Regions from separate parts of the Brevibacterium sp. CFH 10365 genome, predicted to be linked through region 2. Evidence: predicted binding sites of a transcription regulator. Region 2 holds the regulator's gene; the other holds the start of a gene.
What was found. The regulator HspR, encoded in region 2, represses chaperone genes until heat shock. The targets are predictions, from matches to a motif close to AAGTTGAGTCNNNNNGACTCAACTT.
Positions count from the first base shown of each region.

Region 1 (3,373 bases), on a different contig from region 2:
GGCTGCGGCGGATGGCACGCGACACGGCAGTCACGGCCTCGTCCTGACCGATCACACGGTCGTGGAGGACCTCTTCCATGTTCGCCAGACGCATCTTCTGGCTCTGCGTCATCCGTGCTGCCGGGATTCCGGTGGCGCGGGAGACCACATGAGCGATCTCCTGCTCACCGATGATCGCCTCGGCGGCAGCGGTCTGCGCGGCCTGCGCGTCCGGGTTCTCGGCGGATTCGATCCGGGCGGCCACCTCGTTGATCTCATCGCGGACACGACCGGCGCGCTCGTAGTCCTCGACCTCGATCGCGGACTTCTTCTCCGCTTCGAGCTCGGAGAGCTTGAGCTTGAGTGCGTCGATGTCGACGCCGGGACCGCGCCCCAGCGACATCCGGGCACCGGCCTGGTCGATGAGGTCGATGGCCTTGTCCGGCAGGAACCGGTCGGTGATGTAGCGGTTCGACAGCTCCACGGCGGCCCGGACCGCCTCGGCGGTGTAGGTGACCTCGTGGAACTCTGCGTAGCGGTCCTTGAGTCCGTCGATGATCGTCACCGCGTCCTCGACGCTCGGCTCGCCCACGGTCACCGGCTGGAAGCGGCGTTCGAGAGCCGAATCCTTCTCGATGGTGCGGTACTCCTTGAGCGTGGTCGCGCCGATCATGTGCAGATCGCCGCGGGCCAGGCGCGGTTTGAGGATGTTTCCGGCATCCATCGAGTTCGCTTCGCCGTTGCCGCCGGCGCCGACGAGGGTGTGGAGTTCGTCGACGAAGACGATCATGTCTCCGTCGTCGGCGATCTCGTTCAGTGCTCCGGTCAGACGCTCCTCGAAGTCACCGCGGTAGCGGGTGCCCGCGAGCATTCCGGGCATGTCGAGAGCGAGGATGCGCTTGCCCTGCAGCTGCTTGGGCACCTCGCCCGAGTGGATGGCCTGAGCCAGGCCCTCGGCGACCGCGGTCTTGCCGACACCGGCCTCGCCGAGGAGGACCGGGTTGTTCTTCGTCCGGCGGGCGAGGATCTCGATCGTCTGCTCGATCTCTTCCGAGCGGCCGATGACGGGATCGAGCTTGCCTTCGGCGGCGAGTTCGGTGAGGTCGGTGCCGAACTTCTCCAGCACGGATTCCTGACCGTCCTCACCGTCGGCGTCCGGACCGGGGTGCATGCCTGCGGCTTCGGCCGCCTCGGCACCGGCCTGCAGGGCTGCCTGCGTGACTCCCGCCTGCGCGAGGATCCGCCCGGCGGGCATCTCCTGATTGAGCACGAAGGCGAAGAACATGTGCTCCGGATCGATGTAGGTCGACCCGAAGGCCCGCGCCACCTGGTAGGCGTCGAGCAGAGCGCGCTGGGCAGAACCGGTCAGTGTGGGCGTGGAATCCGCCTCAGTGTCGGTGCTGGCCGGAAGGCGCTCTTCGACGCTGGCGGCGATGGCCTCGGGATCGGCACCTGCTTGGCGCACCGCGGAGATGCCGGGTTCGGAATCGACCATGGTGCGCAGGATATGGAGTGCGTCGACCTCGGACTGGCCGTGACGGCCCGCGAACTCCGCGGCCGCCTCGATGACTTCATGGCTGCGCTTGCTCAGCAGCCGGTTGATGTCGACGGAACGGCCTCGGCGGGCTCCGGTCTGTCCCTGGAGGAAACGAGCGAGGAACTCGTCGAACGAGTCTCCGCCCGAGCCTGCGGGTCCGAAGAATGTGGCCAAAGCTGACCTCCTCTTTCAAAGTTGAGCGTATACGACTCAATCAACAGGCGGAGGGTCGTTGTTATTCCCGAGGAGGCTGAGGCCGCCGTCACACGCAACGGCGGGCATGCGTGCGATCAGCCCTTCGATGGCCACCCGTTGGGTTTGCAGCCCTGCAGACCCTTCGTCTGCTGCTGCATGAGTGGGGCGGTCTGGCCCGGGCCGGGGCAGGATTCGTGGCCGTGGCCCAGCGCGTGACCGACCTCGTGGTTGATGAGGTACTGCCTGTACTGGACGATGTCGTCGAATTCGTCCGTGGCAGAAACCCAGCGTTTGGCGTTGAGGATGACGTTGGGCCCGTTGCGGCACGAGAGCTTGCCCAGAGTACGCAGGGGCAGACACATCTCGTCGACGGTGTCGGGGCTGGCGATGGAGATCATCGTGTCCTGGCCCTCGTCGACGAGCTCGATGGAGACGTCGTCGATGCCCTGCCAGCCGCGCTCGTCCTGCAGGGTCTTGATGATGAAGTCCCCTGCCTGGTCGACGTCGATGGGCAGGTTGTCTTCGACGCGGAGTGCGACCTTGAAGGTTGTGCCGTCGTCACGGTTGGGCCCGGCCTCCTCTTTCGGCCGGTCCCATTTCCCGCTGCCGTGCGTGTCGATATCGGCTTCGCTGACTCCTGCCGCGCCGGCGTCGTCGACGCTCGCGGTCTCGGTGGGCGTGGGCGACTCCGTCGGTTCGCCGCTCGGCTTATCACCTGCTTCACCGCTCGGGTCAGGCGATGCGACCTGTGTTTCGGCCGCCTGCGGAGTCGGTCGGGTCTCGTCTTCGGCTGCGGGTGCGCAGGCGCTCAGCCCGATGAGCAGCGAGGCAGCGGCAAGGGAGGTCAGGGCGCGGAGGCGTGGGCGGGAGGCGATGCGGGTTCGACTGAGCACGCCTGCGAGTCTAGCCGCAGCACGCGGCGCTGCGGCGGGTGAACTGCCGGTTTTCGGTGATGTCAGAACTCGAGGACGCCGCCGGGGCCGCGCAGACGCGCCCGCAGGCGGCAGTCGGGCCCTTCGACCACCGTGGTGTCACCGGCGCCGAGCTCCTCGAGCACCTGCCGCGCCGCCTCGGGCTCCGGGGATTCCACGCGGAATTCGAGCAGCTCGAGGGTGGGCAGGCCCGCCTCGGCGGGGTGGACGGATTCGCCCCAGTCGATGAGGAACGGCTGCGCACCCTCGTGCGGCAGCGGGGAGCGCGTGGTCAGTCGCCATTCGAGGCGGTCCCCCTCGGCGGTGTCGCGGGCCATGTCCTGGACTTCACCGAAGTCGATCCCGGCGGTGTTCGCGGCCGCGATCTTCGCGAGGAACGCTGGCGGGTGGATGGCCCAGGTCTGCAGGGTCGGCTCTGTGGCCAGATGTGCGTCGAGCGGCAGGGTGCCGTCGACGGTCGGCTCCTGTTGCGGGTCGGGGCCGAGGATCTCAAGGTAGGTGTGCGCTCCCTCCGGCCAGCCCGCAGGGGCGAGTCCGAGGAGGAAGTTCGCCGTCCCCCGCCCCGGGTGTGAGCCGCCGGGAACTGCGCGCAGCCCCGTGGCCGCCTCCACGGCAGCGACCCCGGCCTCGAGGTCGGGCACCGTGATGATGAGGTGGTCGAGTTCAGCGGGAATGGTGTTCAGAGCGTCCATGATCCACCCGGACCTTTCGAAATCAGCGTGTAGGCCTT
Region 1 covers NZ_VIGO01000013.1:36,682-40,054, reverse strand. Annotated here, with positions in the region: gene FHG09_RS18910 (ATP-dependent Clp protease ATP-binding subunit) at 1-1,690, opposite strand, end outside; gene FHG09_RS18905 (DUF3152 domain-containing protein) at 1,807-2,604, opposite strand; gene FHG09_RS18900 (VOC family protein) at 2,667-3,335, opposite strand.
Region 1: FHG09_RS18910 (ATP-dependent Clp protease ATP-binding subunit) is a predicted target of HspR. The motif match lies at 1,709-1,733, and genes of this name have one in related genera.

Region 2 (3,373 bases):
ATGCTTCCGATGCCGAGATCAAGAAAGCCTATCGCAAGCTCGCGCGCAAATATCACCCGGACGCCAACCCCGGTGATGAGAACGCCGAGGAGAAATTCAAGGAGATCGGCCAGGCCCACCAGGTGCTCTCCGACAAGGAATCTCGGGCACAGTACGATCAGGTCCGCGCGATGGGCGGCGGCGCCAGATTCAGTGCCGGCTCCGGCGGACCCGGCGGTGCTGCCGGCGGCGGATTCGAGGACGTATTCTCCGACCTCTTCGGAGGCGGCGGACGGACGCGGACCCGCACGACCTACGGCGGCGGGGGAGACGTCCCCCCGGACCTGGCAGATCTGCTCGGCGGATTCGGCGGAGGCTTCGGTGGCGGCGGATACGGCGGCTACCAGCCTCCGGTCAAGGGCGGCGACATCAAGTCGAGCACGACGCTGTCGTTCACCGAGGCCATCGACGGCGCCTCGGTGAAGCTGAACATGCCCGGCGGAAAGCCGCTGACCGTGCGCACCCCGATGGGGGTCAAGGACGGACAGAAGATCCGCCTTGCGGGCAAGGGCAAGTCCAGTCCCAACGGCGGTGAGGCCGGAGACGTGATTCTCACCGTGCATGTGAGTCCGCACCCTGTGTTCACCCGTGACGGTGAGAACCTGCGGATGGATCTGCCGATCAGCTTCGACGAGGCGGCCCTCGGCGCCGAGGTCAAGGTGCCGACCCTGGGCGGAATGCCCGTCAAGGTCAAGGTCGCACCGGGCACGCCTTCGGGGCGGACCCTGCGCGTGCGAGGCAAGGGTGTGAAATCGAAGAAGGGCACCGGCGATCTGCTGGCGACGGTCGAGATCGTGGCGCCGAAGAATCTGTCCAAAGAAGCCAAGCAGGCGGTCGAGTCGTTCAAGGCCGCCACCGAAGGTGAGGATCCACGCGCCGGCTTGCTGGACAAAGCCAAGGCCAGTTGAGGTGGTGAATCACAATGCACATTTCATCGAGTGCGGCGGTGTATGTCATCTCGGTGGCTGCGGATCTGGCGGGTATGCACCCGCAGACGCTGCGGCAGTATGACCGCCTGGGCCTCGTCATTCCGGAACGCACTGCGGGTCGGGGGCGGCGCTACTCCGGCAAGGACATCGCCAAGCTGCGACTGATCCAGCAGCTGTCGCAGGACGAGGGAGTCAACCTCGTCGGGATCAAGAAGATCATCGACCTGCAGAATCAGGTCGATGCGCTCAGGTCGCGCAATGAGGAGCTCGAGGACGAGGTTCGGGCACGCAGGTCGGCGCAGGAGCGCGATGCGCGTGTCTTTGCGGCCGGCACCATGGGCGGCGACGTCGTCTCGATCTCCAGGGGGCGTCGTCCGCAGGGCCGTCCCGAGCCCGGGGCACTCGTGCTGTACAACCGGTACCGACGCGGCTGACTGGAGCAGCAGCTGTGCAACACTGAACTTCATGAGCGACTCCGAGAAGTTCAAGCAGGTAGCCGATTCAGCCGATGCGGTGGCCCAGGAAGCCGCCGACAGTCGGTGGTTCGAACGGATAGCCCGCGCGGGCTTCATCGCGAATGGGCTGGTTCACGCCGTGCTCGGTGTCACGACCATGGCGATCGGGCTCGGCCGAGGTGGCGGTGAAGCCGACCAGGCCGGAGCCGTCGGACAGATCGCGGCGGAGCCCTTCGGCATGGTGCTCATCGTCATCTGCCTCGTCGGATGTGCGTTGATGGCGCTGTGGTGTCTGATCAACGCGTTCTTCGGTTCGGGCTCTCTGCGCGGAGCCGGGACCCGAGACCCGCAGCAGAAGCAGGGCCGACGTCGCTGGATCGACTTCCTCAAGATGCTCGGATTTGCCATCGCCTACGCAGCGATCGCCGCGACCTTCTCGCAGTTCGTCCTCGGCGGCGGAGCAGACTCGGGGAAAGCCAGTTCACAGGCATCAGCGACAGTGGCGAAAGCCCCGGGAGGCCTTTATCTCCTCATGGCGGTAGGTGCCGTCGTCGCGATTGCAGGTGTCGCCTTCTGCGTCAATGGATTGCGCCGCAAATGGGGCGCTGAGCTGCGCAGGCCCAACAGCAGCGTCACTCGTTTCGTGCTGGGGCTCACCGGCGTCGTCGGATACCTGGGCAAGGGGGTGACGCTGTTGTCGATGGGCATCCTCGTGGCGGTCTCGGCGGCGAACGGAGATCCGGGAAATTTCACGGGCATCGACGGGGCGTTGAAGGGGATGCGTGATCAGCCGTTCGGCCCGTATCTGCTGTTGTCCGTGGGAATCGGCCTCGTACTCTATGGAATCTTCCTTGTCCTGCGTTCCCGCTACGACCGGATGGAGTGAGCCGAGGCAGCTGGTGTCGGTGATCCAGCCCGCGGACAGGCAGCGCCTGAGCGGTCGACGGCAGGAACGAGAAGAGCGCGTACCCGATCGGGTCCGCGCTCTTCTCAGTCGGTCTTGAGCTCGTGTCAGCTCAGACGATCACTCTCAGATCTCAGCGGGATCCTGGGCGGCCTTCTTGCGGCGCATGGTCAGTGCGACTGCGACCCCACCGATGAGGAGGAGGCCTGCGCCGCCGACGAGGCCGGTCAGCTCGGTACCAGTGCGGGGCAGGTCGCCGCCGTTGCCGGCATCTCCGTTGTCGCCGTCGTCGTTTCCGCCGTTGCCATCTTCATTGCCGTCGCCGCCACCGGCGTTCGGGTCCTTCTCGACCGAGAAGTCGCCGGTCAGTTCGTCATCGCCGCAGGTGACGGTCACATCGTAGTCTCCGATGTAGGCCGAGGCGTTGGAGGCGCTGGTGCCGTAGACGTTGACGTTGGCCTTGCCCTCGTCGTCTGGCTGGACGGTCTTGTCGAAAGCGGTGACGTTCGACTCGCCCTCGGGGTTGACGAGGAAGCGGACGTCTTCACCGGGCTCGCAGTTCTCGACGGCGAGTGTGACGCCCTTGTCTTCCTTGACGAAGTCAGCAGGCGTGATGGTCTCGGGGGAGACGGTCAGCTTGGCTTCTTCAGCAGGAGTGGTAGGCTCTTCGGCCTCGTCTTCGGTGATGGTGAAGTCCTGAGCCGGGGAGTTGGTCTCGGACTGCTGGTCGACACCCCAGACGGCATAGTCGCCGGCCGGGAGCTCGCCTTCACCGTCGAACTTCAGAGTTGCGGAGACCTTTCCGTCTTCGTCGGCCTCGACTTCGAGGGTGGCGAAAGCGGACTGCGCGCCTCCGCCGACGACGGTGACCTTGCCGCCGGGGGTGAAGCCCTCACCGGTGACCTTGATGCCGTTCTCCGCGAAGTTGGTTTCGGAGATCTCATCGGTGTTGAGCGAGACCTTCGGGTCGGCGGTGGGGGCCTCGGGCTCGTCGGCTTCGCCCTCAGTGACGCTGAAGGTCGTGTTGTACGTTTCGCTCTCGTCAG
Region 2 covers NZ_VIGO01000003.1:237,282-240,654, reverse strand. Annotated here, with positions in the region: gene FHG09_RS07255 (DnaJ C-terminal domain-containing protein) at 1-947, shown strand, start outside; gene FHG09_RS07250 (heat shock protein transcriptional repressor HspR) at 962-1,402, shown strand; gene FHG09_RS07245 (DUF1206 domain-containing protein) at 1,434-2,309, shown strand; gene FHG09_RS07240 (LPXTG cell wall anchor domain-containing protein) at 2,454-3,373, opposite strand, start outside.